DNA from 4 places in the Paenibacillus sp. FSL W8-0426 genome. Region 1 is predicted to be linked to each of the others. Evidence: predicted binding sites of a transcription regulator. Region 1 holds the regulator's gene; each other region holds the start of a gene.
The links. The regulator Rex, encoded in region 1, represses fermentation and respiration genes when NADH is low (regulators of the CRP and FNR family bind a similar motif). The targets are predictions, from matches to a motif close to TTGTGAAATATTTCACAA.
Positions count from the first base shown of each region.

Region 1 (5,147 bases):
GGCCAGCCATCAGCTGCTGCCGTCCTACGAGAGCCTTGTCATCGACGAGGCCCATCACTTGGAAGATGTAGCAGGAAAACATCTTGGACTTCATATGAAATATTTCACATTGGTGCATACGTTAACGCGTTTGTTCAAAGACAGCCGCAACGGACAGCTTCCGCTGCTGCGTTCTCAGCTGTCGGGACATGAACGTTCCGTCGAATGGGGATCGGCCATTGACCAGATGTTCCCGATTGCGCTGGAAGCCAAAGAAATATGGGATCGGCTCAGCGAGGCGCTGTTTAACCTGCTGCCGGAACGGACCGACGCTTCTCCGGGAGAGACGGGACAATTTTCCCTGCGTTTGAAGAGCACGCAGAAGCCGGCCAAGTGGGAGGAATTGCAGAACGAGGAGAATCAGCTTTACGTCACGCTTGGCGATCTCATTCGCAAGGGAGACAAGCTGATGCTCGAGCTGAAAGAGGATCAGGACGACTATCAGTCGGACAGCTTGATCACGGACATTACGGGCTTGTTCAAAGACCTTTCCACGCTGCGCGAAAACCTGCGCTTCTTCATGCGAATGGACGATGCTGCCACGGTGTATTGGATGGAAGCAAGCGGCCAGTTCCGCAGCAAATCGCTGCAATTGTATGCCGTTCCCGTGGACGTGAGCGCGCAGCTGAAGGAAATGTTTTTCGATAAAAAAAGAAGCGTCGTGCTTACGTCTGCCACACTGTCCGTGGATAAGTCGTTTCAATTCATGATTGACCAGCTTGGCCTGCAGGAAGCCGCGGAGCATGATCGTTTGCTCACGGCGATGCTGCCGTCTCCGTTCCGCTACCGCGATCAGGCGCTGCTGGTGATACCGCGCGATTTCCCGAGCGTGAAAGGGTCGATCGGGGACGCGCATTTCGTGGACATGCTGGTACGATCGTTGGCCGAGACGGCCATCGCTACGCGCGGGCGCATGATGGTGCTGTTTACGTCTTACCGCATGCTGCGCCAAGTGTATGACCCGCTTAAGGAAGCATTGTCCGGAAACGAAATCTCCTTGCTCGGTCAGGGCGTGGACAGCGGCAGCCGGTCCAAGCTCACCCGCAGGTTCCAAGACGCCAAAGCGACGGTGCTTCTCGGGACGAGCAGTTTTTGGGAAGGCGTGGACATACCTGGGGATGCATTGACATGTCTGGCTATTGTCAGGTTACCGTTCCAGCCGCCGAATCATCCGCTCCTGGAAGCCAAAAGTGAATTATTGCAGCAGCAGAAAAAAAACCCGTTCATGAAGCTGTCTGTGCCTCAGGCGGTCATTCGTTTCAAGCAAGGATTCGGAAGGCTGGTTCGCACAGCCAAGGATCGCGGCGTTGTTATCGTATACGATACGCGGGTGATCGAATCATATTACGGAAAATACTTTTTATATTCCTTGCCTGGGCCAAAAATGGAACACATGCTGACCGAGCAAATGGTTCCGCGCATCAGCGAATGGCTCGAACAAGACGTTGAACAAACCTAATTCAGGTAGAAACGACAGAACATTTTTCGGCAATGTTGCGAAACGCCTGCAAAAGGCGGTACACTTGTTGAGATTACATGGCTGCGGGTTGATACGTTAAAGAAGTACATCAAATATAAGGCGGCATCCTTCCTCTAAAATGATTCGAATTAGAGTACACGGCGGGATGCCTCCCTTTTCATCTATTTATCGCGCTTTGGCAAGGAGGAGCAAAAAAAACATGAAATCAGATAAAATTTCGGAAGCCGTCGTGAGGCGGTTGCCGGTATATCTGCGTTATTTGAGTGAATTGCACCAACGTGAGGTAACGACGGTTTCTTCGCAGGAGCTGGGACAGCGCCTGGACCTCAATCCGGCCCAGATCCGCAAGGATTTGGCCTATTTCGGCGATTTTGGCCGCAAGGGCATCGGGTATGACGTATCGTATCTCATTGAGAAAATCCGCCATATCCTGAAGATCGACCAGCAAATCAATGTTGCGTTGGTAGGAGCCGGTAACCTGGGTCATGCCTTGTCCAACTATAATGCTTACTTAAAGGACAACATGAAAATCGTGGCTGTGTTCGATGCATATGAACCCAAGATCGGCACCCAAATCAACAGCTTGAAAGTGCAAGCGATGAATGAGCTGACGGAATCGGTCAGAAACCTTAATATTCGCATCGGCATCATCACCGTCCCCGATACCGAAGCGCAGAATGTGGCCGACCGGTTGATCGAATCCGGGATCGAAGCCATCCTGAATTTTGCGCCAACCATCTTGAAAACCCCGCCGCATGTTCGTATTCATAATGCGGACTTTACGACGGATTTGCTAAGCCTTGCGTATTATTTGGAAAATGGAAAGGACGACGAGCAGGATGACGACAAATAAATGGGTTATACACAACGGCAAATTCGCCGTAAACAAAGGTTTGGAATGGAACGTGGTTCAAGGATACATGGTGGTGGAAGACGACAAAATTCAGTATATCGGCGAATCCTTGCCGGCAGAAGATGAAAGCCTGCCGAAAGTGGACGGAAAAGGATTGCTCTTTCTGCCAGGTTTGATCAATACGCACGGACATGCCGCCATGTCGCTGCTGAGAGGCCACGGGGATGATCTGGCGCTGCAGGTATGGCTGCAGGAGAAAATGTGGCCGATGGAGGCGAAAATGACGTCTGAGGACGTTTATTGGGGGGCGTCCTTGTCGGTGCTTGAGATGCTCAAAGGAGGAACGACGGCTTTTCTGGACATGTATGATCACATGGATCAGGTTGCCAAAGTCGTGGAGCAATCCGGCATTCGTGCAGCGCTCGCTCGCGGCGTCATCGGTCTTTGCTCCGAAGAGGAACAGAAGCACAAGCTCGGCGAAGCGGCTGCGTTTGCCCGCGACTGGAACGGGAAGGCAAATGGACGGATTACTGCCGTAATGTCTCCGCATGCGCCTTATACGTGCCCTCCGGATTACATAGAAAAGTTTGTGCAGGTTGCCCATGATCTGAATTTGCCGCTTCATACCCATATGTCCGAAACGCTGCGCGAAGTGGAACAGAACGTGACCGATTACGGTCTGCGTCCTGTAGCGCACTTGGAGAAGCTTGGCTTTTTCTCGCGGCCTTCCCTCGTGGCTCATGCCGTGCATTTAAACGATGAGGAAATCGAGATTTTGGCTCGCCATAACGTTGCAGTATCTCATAATCCGGGCAGCAATCTGAAGCTGGCTTCCGGCATTGCGCGAGTTCCTGAGCTGCTGAAAGCGGGCGTGACCGTTTCTTTGGGAACAGACGGACCGGCGAGCAATAACAATTTGGACATGTTTGAAGAGATGCGTCTGGCGGCATTGATTCATAAAGGCGTGTCCGGTGATCCGACTGCGGTTCCGGCCGGCGAAGCGCTTCTGCTTGGAACGGCATACGGAGCACGCTCGATTTTCCTCGACAATACCGGCTTGCTTGAAACGGGAATGAAGGCGGATTTCATCGGGGTCAACATAGACCAGCCTCATCTGTACCCGCATACCGATCTGATTTCCCATGCCATTTATTCGGCGTCGGCCAAAGACGTGGAGCATGTGTGGGTAGATGGCAAACAAGTGGTGAAACATGGCGAGTGCCTGACGATGGACGAGGAACGCATTTTGCGTGAAGCTCAATCGGCGTTTGAGGGCCTGCTCGCCCGTTAATTTCTCATGGGCGCAGCCTCATCAGGGAAAGGGAGTTCGGCTTTTGAAGAAAAAGAAAAAGAAAAAGTGGATATGGATATCGCTGCTGATCCTGATCGTGGCGTTGATTGTATTGCAGCGCTATTACGTCTATGTGACCAAGGACCAGCGCAATCAGGAGGCGCTCGCCCTGCAGGCCGCCCAGCAGCAGCTGGAGCTGACGTCCTACGATAATTTTCAAAAATTCGTATGGGGACAGAAAGAGGGCGAAGACAGCATCTATTGGACGCTGAGCGGCACCAATAAGGATAACCAGGACGTCATTGTGTGGGTCAAGTTCGACGAGACGGGGAAACCGTTGTCCGGGGCGGGGGCAGTGCATAGCGAGCTGCTGCAGAACGGAATGTCCGAAGCTCAAATTCGCCAAAGATTCGCTTCCGAAGTCCCGAATGGCGAAATCAAGCGAATCCTGCCTGGCGTCGTGAACGGCATTTATGTATGGCAAGTTTATTATCATGATGATACACACAGTTATTATCGTTTCTATCGTTTTAGCAATGGGGAGCAAGTGGATCTGGTATATACGATTCCGAACAGCTGACATGCTTACGACCAAACAACCGACAGCGAATGTTGCTGATCGGTTGTTTGCCGTACTTTGATGAAAATTTTGGATTTAAGTAGTTAAAATTAATAAATTCTTCAAATAATCGCCTTCGAAATCGTATATACGATGTGATATACTCAGATATGTACTTGTTGTGCAAATTCGAATGACGGAAATGCTGGAATTTTAGCAAGATGCACGTGCTTGTCGGCTTGCAGCATTTCCGCAGATGACTATACAACGCCCTGTATGGATTCATGCGGGCTAATTTTGGAGGGGAAGCACACTTGAAGTTAAAAGTATTGCCTATTGCTTTAACTGTCGTGATTTCAGCCGTCGTATTGTTTGGAGGTTGGTTTGCATATCGTCAGGTTGCCGTGCATAACCCCATTGAAAAAATGGTGACCCAGTATGACGGGGTCAAAGACGCTCAAATAACCATTAACCGCAATGACGTGTTGTTGAAACTTGATTTGCAGCCGGATGTCGATCTGGGCAAGCTGGTTCAATATATTCATAAAGAAGGACAAACCTTAATCGGTTCACGTTCCATCAAACTGGACGTCGTCGACCGTTCCAACGAAACGCTTGACAACTGGTGGGGAGAGGCGTTGTTCACCGTGGCTCAGGCTATGGAAAACAAACAGTATGCTGAAATTACGCCAACGCTAAGCAAGATGGCTACAGGCGGCATTAAGGTCAATACAGCGATGGACGATAAAAACGTATACGTTAGCCTCAGGGACGGAAATGCGAGCAAGTTTGTCATTTTGCCGCGTGTTCCGGGACAGATAGGAGTGTGGCCGAATGCCTAAATGGACAAAGGAAATTATCATTGGATTCATACCCGTGTTGCTGATTTTTCTCGCATTTATAGGGTTTAATATCATTCCCGTTC
Region 1 covers NZ_CP150203.1:4,332,335-4,337,481, reverse strand. The annotation lists gene dinG (ATP-dependent DNA helicase DinG) at 1-1,498, shown strand, start outside; gene MKY59_RS19210 (redox-sensing transcriptional repressor Rex) at 1,665-2,372, shown strand; gene MKY59_RS19205 (amidohydrolase) at 2,359-3,663, shown strand; gene MKY59_RS19200 (DUF5590 domain-containing protein) at 3,707-4,243, shown strand; gene MKY59_RS19195 (hypothetical protein) at 4,537-5,064, shown strand; gene MKY59_RS19190 (AAA family ATPase) at 5,057-5,147, shown strand, end outside.

Region 2 (5,147 bases), 180 kb from region 1:
CAAACGAATGGTTTGCTATGCTGCACTATTGTTTATTCAAACCGTCCATAGAAGGCGTTGCGGTATACATCGGCTAGTTCGGTAACCAGCGGCATCTTCGGATTGGCCGTTGTACATTGGTCCTCGAATGCACGGTCGGCCAGATAGTCTACGCGTGATTCGAAATCTTTCGGATCGAATCCGAGCTCCTGGAACGATTCCTCGATGCCCAGCGTTTTGTTCAGCTTGCGGATGGCGTTGATCAGGCTGTTGACGCCTTCTTCAGTCGTGCGTGCCGGCAGCCCGAGGATGCGGGCAATCTCGGCATAACGCTCATCGGCAACGAAGTGCGAATATTTCGGGAACGAAGCGAATTTGCTCGGTTTTTTCGCATTGTAGCGAATGACGTGCGGCATCAGGATTGCATTGGTGCGTCCATGCGCGGTGTGGTACTGACCGCCCCATTTATGCGCAAGGCTGTGGTTGATGCCCAAGAACGCATTCGCGAAAGCCATACCTGCGATCGTCGATGCATTATGCATTTTTTCGCGGGCGAGTTTGTCGCCTTGCAAAGCCGATTGCTCCAGGTATTGGAACACCAGTTGGATCGCTTTGATCGCCAAACCGTCCGTATAATCGTTCGCCATGACCGACACATAAGCTTCGATCGCGTGGGTCAGAACGTCCATGCCCGTATCCGCCACTGCGGTTCTCGGCAAGCTGTACACAAACTCCGGATCCACGATAGCCACGTCAGGCGTCAATTCGTAATCAGCCAGCGGATATTTCGTATTGCCTTTCTCTTTGTCCGTAATGACCGCGAACGAGGTAACCTCCGATCCTGTACCGGATGTCGTCGGAATGGCTACGAATTTCGCTTTGATGCCCAACCGCGGATATTTATAGATCCGTTTGCGGATGTCCATAAATTTTTGCTTCAGGTTGTTGAAGTCGGTATCCGGGTATTCGTAGAACAGCCACATCGCTTTCGCGGCATCCATCGGCGAACCGCCGCCGAGGGCGATGATGCAGTCCGGCTGGAAGCGATTCATCATCTCGGTTCCGCGATTAACCGTCGTTGTCGATGGATCGGGTTCGACTTCGGAGAACACTTCGATCGCAACCGGAGTCTGGCGCTGACGCAGGTAATGCTCTACTTTTTCCACATATCCAAGCTTCACCATCACAGGGTCCGTAATGATGGCAACGCGGGTGATGTCCGGCATTTTGGCGAGATATTGCGTTGCGCCTTTTTCGAAATAGACTTTGTTCGGCACTTTGAACCATTGCATATTCACGGTACGGCGAGCCACCCTTTTCACGTTGATTAAGTTGACGGCAGATACGTTCGACGACGTCGAGTTGCGTCCATACGAGCCGCAGCCCAGCGTCAGGGACGGAATGTTCGTATTGTAAATATCGCCGATCGCCCCATGCGTGGATGGCGAGTTGACCAGAATCCGGCCTGTTTGCAAACGATCCGCAAATTTGGTGATGACATCTTCATTGTTCGAATGGATCACCGAGGAGTGGCCCATGCCGCCAAAAGCAACCACTTCCGCTGCGCGCTCAATGCCTTCGGCTGCGTTTTTCACTTTGTAGCAAGCCAGCACCGGGCTCAGTTTTTCGGCCGACAGCGGGTATTTCGTGCCTACGCCTTCGATTTCGGCAACGAGGATTTTGGTGCCTACCGGAACGTCAATGCCGCACAGTTCGGCGATTTTGACGGCGGATTGGCCTACGATCGCCGGATTGACCGCACATTTATCGACATTGATCACGCCTGGCGTCAACTTTGCCAGCTCTTCTTTGTTCACAAAGTAACAGCCGCTGGCGATCATTTTCTTTTTCACCTGGTCGAAAATCGCTTCTTCGATGATGACGGCTTGCTCGGATGCGCAGATCATGCCGTTGTCGAACGATTTGGACAGAATCAGGTCGGTCACCGCCTGGTTGATGTCCGCGCTTTTCTCAATGAAGCAAGGAACGTTACCTGGTCCGACACCCAGTGCCGGTTTACCACAGCTGTATGCGGCCCGTACCATGCCTGATCCGCCTGTGGCCAGAATAAGCGCTACGTCAGGGTGATTCATCAGGGCATTGGTCCGATCCATGGAAGGATCGTCGATCCATTGGATGCAATCGGCCGGAGCACCATGCTTCACGGCTGCTTCAAGCAGGATTTTGGCAGCTTCACGGCTGCAGTTTTGTGCGGACGGATGGAATCCAAAGATGATCGGGTTGCGCGTTTTGATGGAGATCAGCGCTTTGAACATCGTGGTGGACGTTGGATTCGTAACCGGTGTGATCCCCATAATGATGCCCACCGGTTCGGCAATTTTCTGGAAGCTGTCGAATTCGTTGTCTTCGATCACGCCTACCGTTTTGTCGTATTTAATGCTGTGATAAATATATTCCGTGGCAAAAATGTTTTTAGTGATTTTATCCTCATACACGCCTCGACCTGTTTCTTCGACGGCCATTTTGGCAAGCATCATGTGTTTGTCGAGTCCTGCGAGTGCCATCGCCTGCACGATTCGGTCGATCTGCTCCTGATCCATGGACATGAACGCTGCGTGTGCCTTGTTTGCTTTGTCAATCAACGTTTGGATATACTGGCCTGCTGTCGGTTCTTTTACTGGGGCGACTTCGTTCTTTACAGCCATCTCCCTCATCCTCCTAAAGGTTCGTATTGTTTGTCTCTCTGCTTACGATCACATCGTACCATGGCGAATTCGGTCGGTATGTGATTTTTTTCACAAAGTATAACAAATTTAATTTATGTTTTGGAGCTTTGTTCCACTCCCCTTACAGCTCTTCATATTTAAAATGATATTCTGTCATCATCATCCTTTCCTTAGAAAAGTGAATTTAATCACAATGTTTGAAATATTGCCATTTTTGCCTCCTTCCCAGCCCCTGCATTAGGTATATACTGAACTTAAAAATTGAACCACCGCAATTTGTACCGTCCCTCACCGGCCGGATTCACCTGATCAGGACGGCGGCTTGCGGCGAACCACGGCAGCTCATTCACCTACATGAAAGAACGCCGGCGGATACAAAGGGGAGATAGACTTATGAGAGAACCATTGAGTGTACTGGAAGAGCGCGGAAATACAAGCTGTTTCTCGGAAGTGAACTTCAACCATCTGCTCGTAACGATGAAAGAACGCACCTATCCCGAAGGTACCCACCTGTACTGGGAAGGCGATGTCTCCGACAAATTGTATTATCTGAAACGGGGACGCGCCCAGATCACCAAATCTACGGATGAAGGCAAAGAGCTTATCATGTATATGTACCAAGCCGGGGACATGATCGGCCAGGCCGACCCGTTCTTTGGTTCCCGTCATTCCTTCTCGGCCGAAGTGCTGGAGGACAGCGAGATCGGCGTCCTGGAGCACAAAGACCTGGAAATGCTGATCTGCCAGCATTGCGATTTTGCGATTGATTTCATGAAATGGATGGGTATCCATCACCGGTTGACCCAAACCAAATTCCGTGACCTCATGTTGTATGGTAAACCGGGTGCCCTATGCTCCACGTTAATCCGTTTGTCCAATTCGTACGGGGAGCCTCACGGCGAACATGTCATCATTCATAAAAAAATTACCCACACCGACCTGTCCAACATGATCGGTGCCACTCGCGAGAGCGTGAACCGCATGCTTAGCGACCTGCGCAAAAAAGACGCCATCGAATATGAGAACGGCATGATCGTCATCAAGGATCTGCAAATGCTGCAAGGCATCTGCCATTGCGAATTGTGCCCACGGGAAATTTGCCGGATCTAACCCCCAAAAAGCCCAATCCTCCCGCTAGGAGGATTGGGCTTCTATCTGCACGGCTTGTCCATCAGGATGCCGTCAATTCCAGTTTAACCGCATCACGCGGATTCAATTTCATGTCCAGGCCGTTGTCCATCAATTCTTTGTCATTGACCATAATCACCCAGCGTTGATTCATGCGCGGGCTAACGTTTTCCACGGACAAGACGTATTTGTTGTTTTCCGACAATCGGACCACGCCGCTGGATTTCAACACATCGCGCACCGTGCATTCCGGCACGTATACGCCTGCATACTGCCGATTGAGCGATGGCAGAATGTTACCGCCGCTCACCTTGAGCAGGGTTGTCTGATAAGCAACCCCCTCATTAGAGCTGTCGGCGGCTTTGACATAGATGACCACTTCGTCCTTGGCATGCAGCTCCATATCCCAATGCTCGGGGTCGACGTCCTCTCCATTCAGTTTTACGGCCCAGCTCAGCGAGGCATCCAGCGATACTTCTCCAACCGATTGGATTCGTTTGCCGTCCGCCGTGAAATCGACAAGTCCGCTGTTCAAAAGCGCTTTTTTAAGCGTCATTCCTTCGCTGAAATCCCTTTTGATCGATTTGGTTGCATCCGGCAGGAACGTGCTGCCATCCACTGCAACCGTAATCGTATTCGCCGAATCGGCGTCTTTGACGACAGGCTGCTCGGAAGGCTGGGGTTCCGTACATCCTGCCAATATGGCCAGTAACAGCAGGCAAAACCCAATTAGTCCCGGGAATTTGTAGTTCATGTAGGTAACACCACCCTGCGTAAAATCATTTGTCTGTTGTCCATAACCATTATTATGGCACAGATTTTAACCGAAAAAAGTGTCAAAGCCGTTACTTTTCATTTCCGGGAAACACAAAGAGCCTGCAAGCAGGCTCAATTTGGATCATATGACGGTTCTTAAAAGAACCGTTGCATGTTTGACTATTGAATGTTGGCCTGCATGTACGTTCGGCCTCCATCCCCGTTTTTCACGTAAGGATTAAGCCCGAAAACTTGTTCCTCCGCAACGGTGACTTCCGTCAACAGCTGCCCTTCAAGCAGTTCCCCGTCGACGTGCACGCACAACAAGGGAGCTTTCACATATTCCTGATATAACGGAATGGAGGATCCGGGGCTGCGATGGACCTTGTACAGCTTGCCTTGCTCATGTAACGGCCGTTCGGAAAAATACGTCGGAACGACGTATTTTGCGATAATGTCCATTTCCTGTGGCGTATAAAAGGTGTCTTGGCCAAGCCAAGGCTCAAGCATTCTGATCTCTTCGTATTGCGACCAGACAATGGCCTGAATGAGCAGTTCTTTCCGAATCGTTCGACCGTCAGGCATCTTGGCCATCGT
Region 2 covers NZ_CP150203.1:4,507,390-4,512,536, forward strand. The annotation lists gene adhE (bifunctional acetaldehyde-CoA/alcohol dehydrogenase) at 33-2,645, opposite strand; gene MKY59_RS20100 (Crp/Fnr family transcriptional regulator) at 3,060-3,776, shown strand; gene MKY59_RS20105 (hypothetical protein) at 3,838-4,548, opposite strand; gene MKY59_RS20110 (hypothetical protein) at 4,731-5,147, opposite strand, start outside.
Region 2: adhE (bifunctional acetaldehyde-CoA/alcohol dehydrogenase) is a predicted target of Rex. The motif match lies at 2,724-2,741, and genes of this name have one in related genera.

Region 3 (5,147 bases), 650 kb from region 1:
GATCAGGTCGAGTCGCTGCCCGCCCGTTACTTTCACGGCTTTGACGTCGTATTTCACCGAAATGTCGGCAATGCGTTTCAGTTCCTCCGGCGTAGTTACCCCGCCATACATGCGCGGTACAACGGTATACGTACCGTCTTTTTGAATGTTGGCGTTCATGCGTTCGTTCACGAAACGAGATTCTTTCTCGTCCTCATGCGTGTCAGGGTAAATCATGCCCAGGTAATAGTTGATGGCTGGACGGCATTTCGAGCATCCCTCAGGCTGGGTCCAACCAAGCACGTTCATGACTTCTTTGCTTGTTTGCAGTCCTTTTTCCCGGATTTCGGCCACGATTTCGTCCCGGCTTAATGAGGTACAGCTGCAGATGCCTTGTTTGGCTCCGCTTGTGAAGCCGTCTCCAAGTACATATTGCAAAATCTGTTCCACGACCGGTTTACAGCCGCCGCAAGAACGGGTTGCACCCGTGCAGGCTTTGATCTCGTCCACGCTGCTCAGCCCTTGATTGGTAATGGCATCCACGATGGCCCCTTTGGTAACGCCGTTACAGCCGCAAACGATCTCGTCTTCAGGCATCGTTTCCACGGAGGTAGCCTTTTTGTGGCCGCCGCAGCCGGTACCCATGAGTGCAGCGTACAGGTCATCGGTCATTACCGCCTGTTGTTTGATTAATTTTTGCAGCTCGGCTGAATCGGTGATGTCCCCGAACAGCACGGCCCCGACCATGATGTTGTCGCGCAGCAATATTTTTTTGTACGTGCGTTTCCAGTCGTCTTTGTGCGAAATGATCGTATGTTCGGGACTGTCCAGGAATTCGCCTGTCGAGAACACGTCGACGCCCGATATTTTCAGTTTCGTGGATACCACCGAGCCTTCATACGGAGCCGTTTCCACGCCGCAAATATGTTTCGCCAGAACCATGCCCTGTTCGAACAATGGGGCAACGAGGCCGTAACAGGTGCCGCGATGCTCGGTACACTCGCCGACAGAATAGACGTTTTCCATCGAGGTTTGCAAATAATCGTTGACCACGATCCCGCGGTTCACTTCGATGCCGCTCTCGCGGGCCACGCTTGTGTTTGGCTTGATGCCGACCGCCATCACGACGAAATCCGCATCCAGCACCGAATCGTCGGCGAATCGAAGGCCCTGCACGCGCTCGCCGCCGATCAACTCCTTCGTTTCCGCGCCCATTTTGAATTTGATGCCTTGTCGCTCCAGTTCCGCCTTCAGCATGGCTGCGGCTTGCGGATCAAGCTGACGTTCCATCAAGTCCTGCATCAAGTGCACCACGCTAACGTCCATGCCGAGCTGTACGAGACCTTTAGCCGCTTCGAGGCCGAGGAGTCCGCCGCCGATGACCGCCGCTTTTTTGTATTGCTTGGCCGCTTCGAGCATTTCGTTGCAATCCGCGATGTCCCGGAAACCGACGACGCCCTGTTTGTCATGTCCCGGAACCGGAAGGATAAACGAACTGGAGCCTGTGGCGATGATCACTTTGTCATAAGGAATTGTTGTGCCCGCGTCGGTTACGACTTCGCGTGTTTCCGCGTCAATGCGTGTAGCGGTTGTGCCTGTATGCAGGGTAATGCCGTAGTCCTCATACCAGTGCAGATCGTTCAGCACGATGTCGTCGATCGTTTTGCTGCCTTCCAGCACATAAGAAAGCATGATGCGATTGTAGTTGGGATAAGGTTCTGTTCCAATGACGGTAATGTCAAAGCGGGAGCTGAGTTTCAGAATTTGCTCCACCGTGCTGATTCCTGCCATGCCGTTTCCGATAATAACTAACTTTTCTCTATTCCCGTTCATGTGTATATGCCTCCTTGGATGTACACTGTGCGTTACCACGAATTTTAGTGGTCCATATTTGAATCATACATGACATAGCCGACATATTATGTGATATTTTTCACTAATAACGATAAAACGATCACTAATTTAAAAGTGTGACGGGGCTCACGAAAACGAAAATTTATTATTTGTGTTTTTCATGTATGAATGGGATATACGCGCTACTACCACAAAATGGAGGATCAAGGCAAATGATAAATGCGAACTATTGTTCTTATTTCGCTTTCATTGTATGATAAAAGGCGGACCGTCCCTGTCCCCTATTTCTGTGAAAGGATGTTATGGCATCATGATGGGAAGATCCCACCTCATTATCGGGACAGGCGTTTCTCTTTCTGTCCTTCAATTTGCGGGCGTGCCTGTAACCGTTCCTGCCGTTGCCGCGGCGTTAATCGGTTCGCTGCTGCCGGACATCGACGAACCGAATTCCTTGCTGGTGTCCAAGGCGCTGCCAAACGGCTTGCTTCGGCTGCTTCAAACGATTCTGCTTCCTGCGGCCGTGTTCGTTTATTTTGTCGTTCCGGCCAAACCGTGGAATTTGCTGCTTGCCGCGCTGATCGCGCTCGTTTCTTTTTTGCCGTCCAGGTCGCTGCGCAAGGTGTTGATGTTTGCGATCGGGCTTGGCCTTGTGTTTTATGGCCATTCGCTTGCACCCTGGAACTTGATCGGGGGAAGCTTGCTCATGCTCTGCACCACGCTCACGCATCGGGGACTTACGCATACGCTGTATGGAACCGCCGTATGGACGGGGCTGTTGTATGCGACAACCCAGCAGCAGCAGGGGGATGCCATCTGGCTGGCCGGAGGTTCGGCTTATGCCATGCATCTTCTTGCCGATTCGCTGACGAATCGCGGCATCAAGCCGTTGCCGCCATTGAAGTGGCGGATCCGCGCCAACTTGATGAGCACCGGATCAAGGCATGGGGCCGTGGTTGAAAACGTATGTATCGTGTTGACGCTGATTTTGGCCTGGATCGCCTTTTCGCCGATGTTTTTATGAATGGCCGGCCAGGCAACCGCAAATGACGTTCGAACCAAAAATGCCAGTTCCGATGATGCGGGACTGGCGTTTTTTTAACTATGCGCAGCCATAGAGCAAATCCGCTTCGCATGTTGAATGGTTTAGCCGCTGGTGGGTGCACCGGACAGAGTTTCGATGTCCGTTGATCCGAACACGAACAGCATAATAAGAATGAAAGCAATCAGCAATTCGGCAAAGCCGACGCCATCGAAAGCGGATGATTCCACAACAATCCCTCACCTTCCGCATCCTGCATCAGGAATTCATTCGCTGCTGGAAAACCTGAATGATGTCATTGATGGTCATATCTCCATTCTGATCCAGAAAATCCTTCAATTGATCCGCATTGCTCGGTTGAAAATCCTTCAACGTTTTATATCGTCCCGTCAAGGTAACCAGCAAGGTTGCTCCCCGGAATAGCGTAACGGCGTCAACTCTTAATTTGCCGCTAACAAGCAAAGCCGCGACGATGAAAGCCAGTTTTTTGCTTGAAAGGCTTCCGTTCAGCAGATCGTTGGCTACGTTCGTTTTATTTGAATTTTTATTGGATGATCTGGTTGTTTTCCCTTTCCTTCCGGTTGCCATCACGGATCACCTGCTGTTTTCTCGGTTTGGAACTTGCTTATGTATTCTATCTTATGAAATCTTCGGATGAAAGGTTCTCGACCTGAAAAGAAATAGGGGCTGACCCTCGTCATTTTCATGACCTACGGGACAGCCCCAATCTGTTATTACGATCGCTCAGGCGTTATCAATAATGGTATTCAGCGTGGTCCGGTCCAGACCTTTGACCAGCTTCACGAGCAGCTCTTTCGCCGCATCGTAATCATCCGTATGGATAATGGAAGAAGACGTATGGATGTAGCGCGCGCAAATGCCGATGACCGTAGAAGGCACTCCGATGCCGCTCAGATGAACCTGTCCGGCGTCCGTGCCGCCCGGAGAGATGAAATACTGCATTTTGATCTGATTCGTGGAAGCCGTATCCTGCACGTATTCCACAATGCCGCGGTGGGTGAACATGGTCGGGTCGAAGATTCGCAGCAGGGCGCCTTGGCCGATATGTCCGAACGATTGTTTGTCGCCGGTCATGTCATTGGCTGCACTGCAATCGAGTGCAAAGAAAATGTCAGGCTGAATGAGGCTCGCTGCCGTACGAGCACCGCGTAGACCCAGTTCTTCCTGAACGGTTGCGCCGCTGTAGAGCGTGTTCGGCAGCTGCTCCTTGTGCAGTTCCTCCAAAAGTTCCAGCGCCAAGCCAACCCCGTAACGGTTATCCCAAGCTTTCGCCATGATTTTTTTCGGATTGGCGAGCGGTGTGAACTCGCAGATCGGCACGATTTGCATGCCTGGATGGATGCCCCATGATTCGGCTTCTTCCCGGTTATCCGCTCCGATGTCCAGATACATGTGGTTCAGATCGACGGGTTTGCTGCGTTGGGATTCGTCCAGCAAATGGGTAGGTGTCGATCCGACTACGCCTGTAATCCGGCGATCGGGCGTAATGATCTGCAATCGCTGCGACAGCACGGCCTGGCTCCACCATCCGCCGAGTGGACGGAACTTGATCATGCCGGTCTCCGTAATGCCTGTCGTCATAAAGCCCACTTCGTCAAAATGACCGGCTACCATGACTTTCGGTCCGGTTTCTTCCCCGCGCAGTACGCCGAAAAGACTTCCCAATCGGTCCTGAACGAATTCTTGCGTGTAAGCCGACATTTGTTCTTTCATCCAAGCGCGCAGTTCGCGCTCAAAACCCGAAACGGACGGAAATTCGGTCAATGTGCGAAACATGTCCAGCGTTTTTTGATTCATGCATAACCAACTCCTCTGTTTGTATGTAAGGTAAACGAAGTCGCGGCAGAACGGCTGCCGGACGGATGGCTTTCCGGAAAAGGAAAGACAAATTAACCACTGGTCACATCATAGTATGAACGTTGTTATCCCAAATGTCCATGTTTGCGTCATGTATAGGAAAGGTGGAATAACCCACAGCCGCGTAGAAGGTCTGCAAATCTCCGCACATGCCCCTGTCTGGCAGCATGGTTTGTGAATATGCATAACTGGAACGGACTCGGACCCCTGAAGGAGATGGAGACAACGATGAAGCCGGATTACCAGAGAAAAGAAGAGATCATCATCATCGTACTGTTTATGCTGCTCGTGATCGTCCTGATTTATTTGTGACGCTAGGGTATTGAAACCTCCGACATCCGGTTGCGGGCTTGAGCTGCTTTGGAAATAAATGCCTCGATTTGCCGGATACATAACC
Region 3 covers NZ_CP150203.1:4,985,794-4,990,940, reverse strand. The annotation lists gene nirB (nitrite reductase large subunit NirB) at 1-1,812, opposite strand, end outside; gene MKY59_RS22670 (metal-dependent hydrolase) at 2,144-2,854, shown strand; gene MKY59_RS22665 (hypothetical protein) at 2,977-3,102, opposite strand; gene MKY59_RS22660 (hypothetical protein) at 3,131-3,460, opposite strand; gene MKY59_RS22655 (M42 family metallopeptidase) at 3,617-4,690, opposite strand; gene MKY59_RS22650 (hypothetical protein) at 4,925-5,062, shown strand.
Region 3: nirB (nitrite reductase large subunit NirB) is a predicted target of Rex. The motif match lies at 1,901-1,918, and genes of this name have one in related genera.

Region 4 (5,147 bases), 2.6 Mb from region 1:
GATATCATCGACAGCGGACTTACGCTCAGTTATTTAATCGAACTGCTGCAAGGCCGCGGAGCCAAATCGGTTCGCGTAGTGACACTCTTTGACAAGCCGTCCGGCCGCAAGGTCGAGCTGGAAGCGCATTATACGGGCTTTGACATTCCGGATGCCTTTATTGTTGGTTACGGTCTGGATTACGCCGAGAAGTATCGGAACCTCCCTTATATCGGGATCTTGAAACCAGAGGTTTACACCAGTTAATCTGTGCTGGACCCCAGCCCCGAGCGGCTTTTTTGCTTCTGTTGAGAAGCCATATCGGGCTATGTTAAAATAAATAAAGTGTCTCGAGAGGAGGTAGGGGATGAATCGGTTCATCCGGAATTCTGGTTTTTATTTGATTCTTTTTTTAGTTGTGGTGGGCATAGTCCAATTCGTCAGCAATGGCGGCGAAGCCACCGATAATCCTAGATATGATCAGTTGCGTTCGGCGATTCAGGCCGATAACGTCAAAGATTTGACGGTTCAGTTCGATGGACAGTCATTTCTGGTAACCGGTCATTACAGAACCAAGCCAGCAGAAGCCAAATCAGAAAATTTCTCGACGTACATTCCTCCTACAGACGAAGCGATTGGGGAGCTTGTAAAGGCAAGCGAAACCAATAATTTCGAGTTTAATCAGGAGCCCATGAGAGGTGACAGCATTTGGTTGACATTGCTGACCTCCTTTATTCCTTTGATCATTATGTTCCTCCTGTTCTTCTTCCTGTTTAATCAGGCTCAAGGCGGCGGCGGTAAAGTAATGAACTTTGGTAAAAGCCGTGCCCGTCTCTACAATGAAGAGAAGAAACGGGTCACGTTCGAAGATGTTGCCGGTGCGGACGAAGAGAAGCAGGAGCTTGTCGAGGTCGTTGACTTCCTCAAGGATCCTCGCAAGTTTGCGGCTGTCGGCGCACGGATTCCGAAAGGCGTATTGCTTGTAGGTCCTCCGGGTACGGGTAAAACTTTGCTTGCGCGTGCCGTAGCGGGTGAAGCAGGAGTGCCGTTCTTCAGCATTTCCGGTTCCGATTTCGTGGAAATGTTCGTCGGTGTCGGTGCTTCCCGTGTACGCGATTTGTTTGAAAATGCAAAGAAAAACGCACCATGTATCATCTTCATTGACGAGATTGATGCCGTGGGACGTCAACGTGGTGCCGGACTTGGCGGCGGTCACGATGAACGTGAGCAGACGCTGAACCAGTTGCTCGTTGAGATGGACGGTTTCGGGGCGAACGAAGGCATCATTATCGTTGCCGCAACCAACCGTGCAGACATTCTCGACCCGGCGTTGCTGCGTCCAGGCCGCTTCGACCGTCAAATTACGGTAGATCGTCCGGATGTTAAAGGCCGTGAAGCTGTACTGAAAGTACATTCCCGTAACAAACCGCTCACCAAAGATGTGAAGCTGGATGTGATCGCGAAGCGTACAACCGGATTCTCCGGTGCGGATCTGGAAAATCTCCTGAACGAAGCGGCATTGCTTGCGGCACGCCGTAATCGTAGAGATATTTCGATGCGTGAGGTAGATGAAGCGATTGACCGTGTCATCGTGGGTACGGAGAAGAAAAGCCGTGTCATCAGTGATCGCGAGAAACGCATCGTTGCTTACCACGAAGCGGGTCATACCATCGTAGGTTATTTCCTGGAACATGCCGATATGGTACATAAAGTGACCATTATACCGCGTGGACGCGCGGGTGGATACGTCATCATGTTGCCAAAAGAGGATCGCATGCTCGTCACCAAGCAAGAGCTTCTGGACAAAGTTACGGGTCTCCTGGGGGGCCGTGTAGCAGAGGAATTGTTCATCGGCGAGATTGGTACTGGCGCATATAGCGACTTCCAGCAAGCAACAGGTATTGTTCGCAGCATGGTAATGGAGTACGGTATGAGCGAGAAATTGGGACCAATGCAATTCGGCAGCTCGCAAGGGCAAGTGTTCCTTGGTCGCGATATCGGTCACGAACAAAACTACTCGGATTCCATCGCTTATGAGATCGATCAGGAGATGCAGCGTTTCATCACGGAATGTTATGAGAAATGTAAAGACCTGCTCGTGAAACATTCGAAGGAAGTTCACCTGATTGCACAAACGTTGCTGGAAGAAGAAACCCTGGAGATGGAACAAATCAAGCAATTGATTGAAACAGGATCCCTGGGCAATAAAGCTGCCAGCGACAATGGCAATGAAGGTACACCTAATGAAAGCGGCGAGGCAATCATTGATAATATCGGTGATGTGCGCGTTCGTATTCAAGGCAAGGATGATGTAGTGCCTGAGACACCAGCCGGAGATGTTCCCAACGAAGCTCCGAACCTGGATAAAGGCGATAGCACCGATCCAAGCGATGGTGGTTCGAAGCCGACATCCTAAGCATAATCATAACCGCTCGTTGTTAGCGCGGATTAAAAAGAGAGCCTTCCGGCTCTCTTTTTTTTGCAAAAATACATGAATGGATCAAGATAACGCAAATGGAGAGCTAGGACGCGAACCGGGCAGGAAATGGGCCGATACGTGGCAATTCTGTGGCGTTTTCATTAATTGACAGACTCGTGAACGTTGTGTACATTAGGTGTTAAACCGCTTGTGATTCGTTTCTCAAGCGAAAATTACGGTACACAACCTTATACAACACAGCGCTATGCGCTGTCCTGATAAAGGAGAGGATCGCAGGTGGAAGCTCTGGCATTAGAGCGCAAGGCTGAGATGAATCGGGAGCTGCGGGAGCGGCTGCTGCAGTTGAAAAAAGAACGTAACGCCATTATTCTTGCCCATTATTATCAACGTGACGAGGTACAGGAGGTCGCCGATTTTCGTGGGGATTCGTTCTTGCTTGCCCAGAAGGCAGCGCAGACGGATGCCGATGTCATTGTTTTTTGCGGCGTACACTTCATGGGGGAGAGCGCTAAGATTTTGGCGCCGAACAAAACGGTTATCATCCCGGACGAACGTGCCGGCTGCCCGATGGCAGATATGGTGAATGTGGACGGATTGCGAAAGCTGAAAGCACAGCATCCGAATGCCAAGGTTGTTACTTACATCAACTCTTCCGCCGAAATCAAGGCAGAAACCGATATTTGCTGTACATCAGCCAATGCGGTCAGAGTCATTCAATCTGTCGATTCTGACGAAATCATCTGGGTGCCGGACAAAAATCTGGGCCATTATGTGCAGCAGCACACGGACAAGAAAATGATTATTTGGGAAGGTTACTGCAACACACATGACATGCTGACTGTAAAAGATGTTGTGGAGATGAAAGCCAAGTATCCGAACGCCGAATTTGTCGTGCATCCGGAATGCCGCCCGGAAGTAGTGGCCATGGGGGATTTCGTAGGCAGCACAACGGCCATTCTGGAATATTGCAAAAATTCTACGGCCAAAGAATTCATCGTAGGAACCGAAGACGGAACAGGCTACCAGCTTCGTTTGGACAGCCCGGATAAACAATTTCATTTCGCGACCAAATTCCTCGTATGTCCAAACATGAAGGTCAACAACCTGAAGAAACTGGTGAAATGCCTGGAAACGATGAAACCGCAAATTTACGTACCGCCGGCCGTTGCCGATAAAGCCAGAGAATCGCTAGAGCGCATGTTACTCGTGAAGTAGCGTGCGCTACTCTTGCTCCAAGACAGGTGAATAACATGATACCGCAATATGTAGTAGATTTTGATATATCCCTGCTGCCGGTGCATGAAACGGATGTGCTGGTGATTGGATCGGGCATCGCAGGTTTGTTTACGGCCATCAAGGCGAGCGCGCAGAACCGCGTACTCATGATTACGAAGAAATCGTTGCTCGAAAGCAATACCCGTTATGCTCAGGGAGGCATCGCCGCGGTGATTGCTGAGGACGATTCGCCGGCATACCATCTGCAGGACACGATGGTGGCCGGGGCCGGGCTTTGTCGTCCTGAAGCGGTGGAAGCTTTGGTAAATGAAGGGCCCGACGGAGTCAAGGAACTGATCCGCCTGGGCACCTCGTTCGATCTCGAGGACGGCGAGCTGGCACTGACACAGGAGGGCGCGCATAGCCACCGCCGCATACTGCATGCAAACGGAGATGCGACAGGCTACGAAATTGTGCGTGCGCTGGCCGTTGAAGTGAGCGAGCATCCCGGCATCGACGTTTGGGATGAACACTTCGTCATCGACTTGATAACCGGGGATGGCGAGTGTAGAGGCGTGCTTGTGCAAAAGCCTGATGGAACAAGAGTGTTTGTGAAGGCAAAAGCGACGGTGCTCTGCTCAGGCGGAGCGGGGCAGCTGTATAGATACACAACGAACCCGGAAGTAGCGACAGCCGACGGGGTAGCTATGGCGTATCGTGCTGGCGCCATCGTTCGTGATATGGAGTTCATTCAGTTTCATCCAACCTCGCTCTGTTATCCCGGTGCCCCGAGATTCCTGATCTCCGAAGCGGTTCGCGGCGAGGGCGCGTATCTGCGCAACGTGAAGGGCGAACGGTTCATGGCGCGGTATCATGCGCAGCTGGAGCTTGCACCGCGTGATATCGTAGCAAGGGCGATCATTAGCGAGATGGAAGCTACGAACAGCACGTTTGTTTATCTGGACATTACGCATGAATCGGCAGAGATGGTCAAACACCGTTTTCCAACCATTTATGAAACCTGCATGCGTTACGGACTTGATTTGACATCCGATTGGATACCCGTCGCTCCTGCGGCCCATTACATGATGGGTGGCGTGAAGACGGATATGAACGGGGAGAGCAGCATTTCAAGATTGTTCGCTTGCGGGGAAGTCTCGTCCACAGGCGTGCATGGTGCAAACCGTCTGGCCAGCAATTCATTGTCCGAAGCGATCGTGTTCGGAAGCCGCATCGTCGAACGGATTTCTCAGCTGCCTCCGTTAACTGCACAGGAGGAAAACCATTCGAAAACAAGTTTCATCGGGAACCCTGATCCAAGAGTCAACCGGTTAACGTTAGATCAAAAACCTGTTTCCGAGCGGCGTCTACGGTTACAGAAGCTAATGGTAAGACAAGTCGGATTGCGGCGTAACCTGAACGGATTGCGCGAAGCCTCCGAGAAGTTGAAGCAGGAGATGGCCTTTTTTGAACAGGAGCTTGAGCAAGTTGAGGAAATGGAATATGCAAACCT
Region 4 covers NZ_CP150203.1:61,006-66,152, forward strand. The annotation lists gene hpt (hypoxanthine phosphoribosyltransferase) at 1-246, shown strand, start outside; gene ftsH (ATP-dependent zinc metalloprotease FtsH) at 347-2,395, shown strand; gene nadA (quinolinate synthase NadA) at 2,696-3,634, shown strand; gene nadB (L-aspartate oxidase) at 3,670-5,147, shown strand, end outside.
Region 4: nadA (quinolinate synthase NadA) is a predicted target of Rex. The motif match lies at 2,607-2,624, and genes of this name have one in related genera.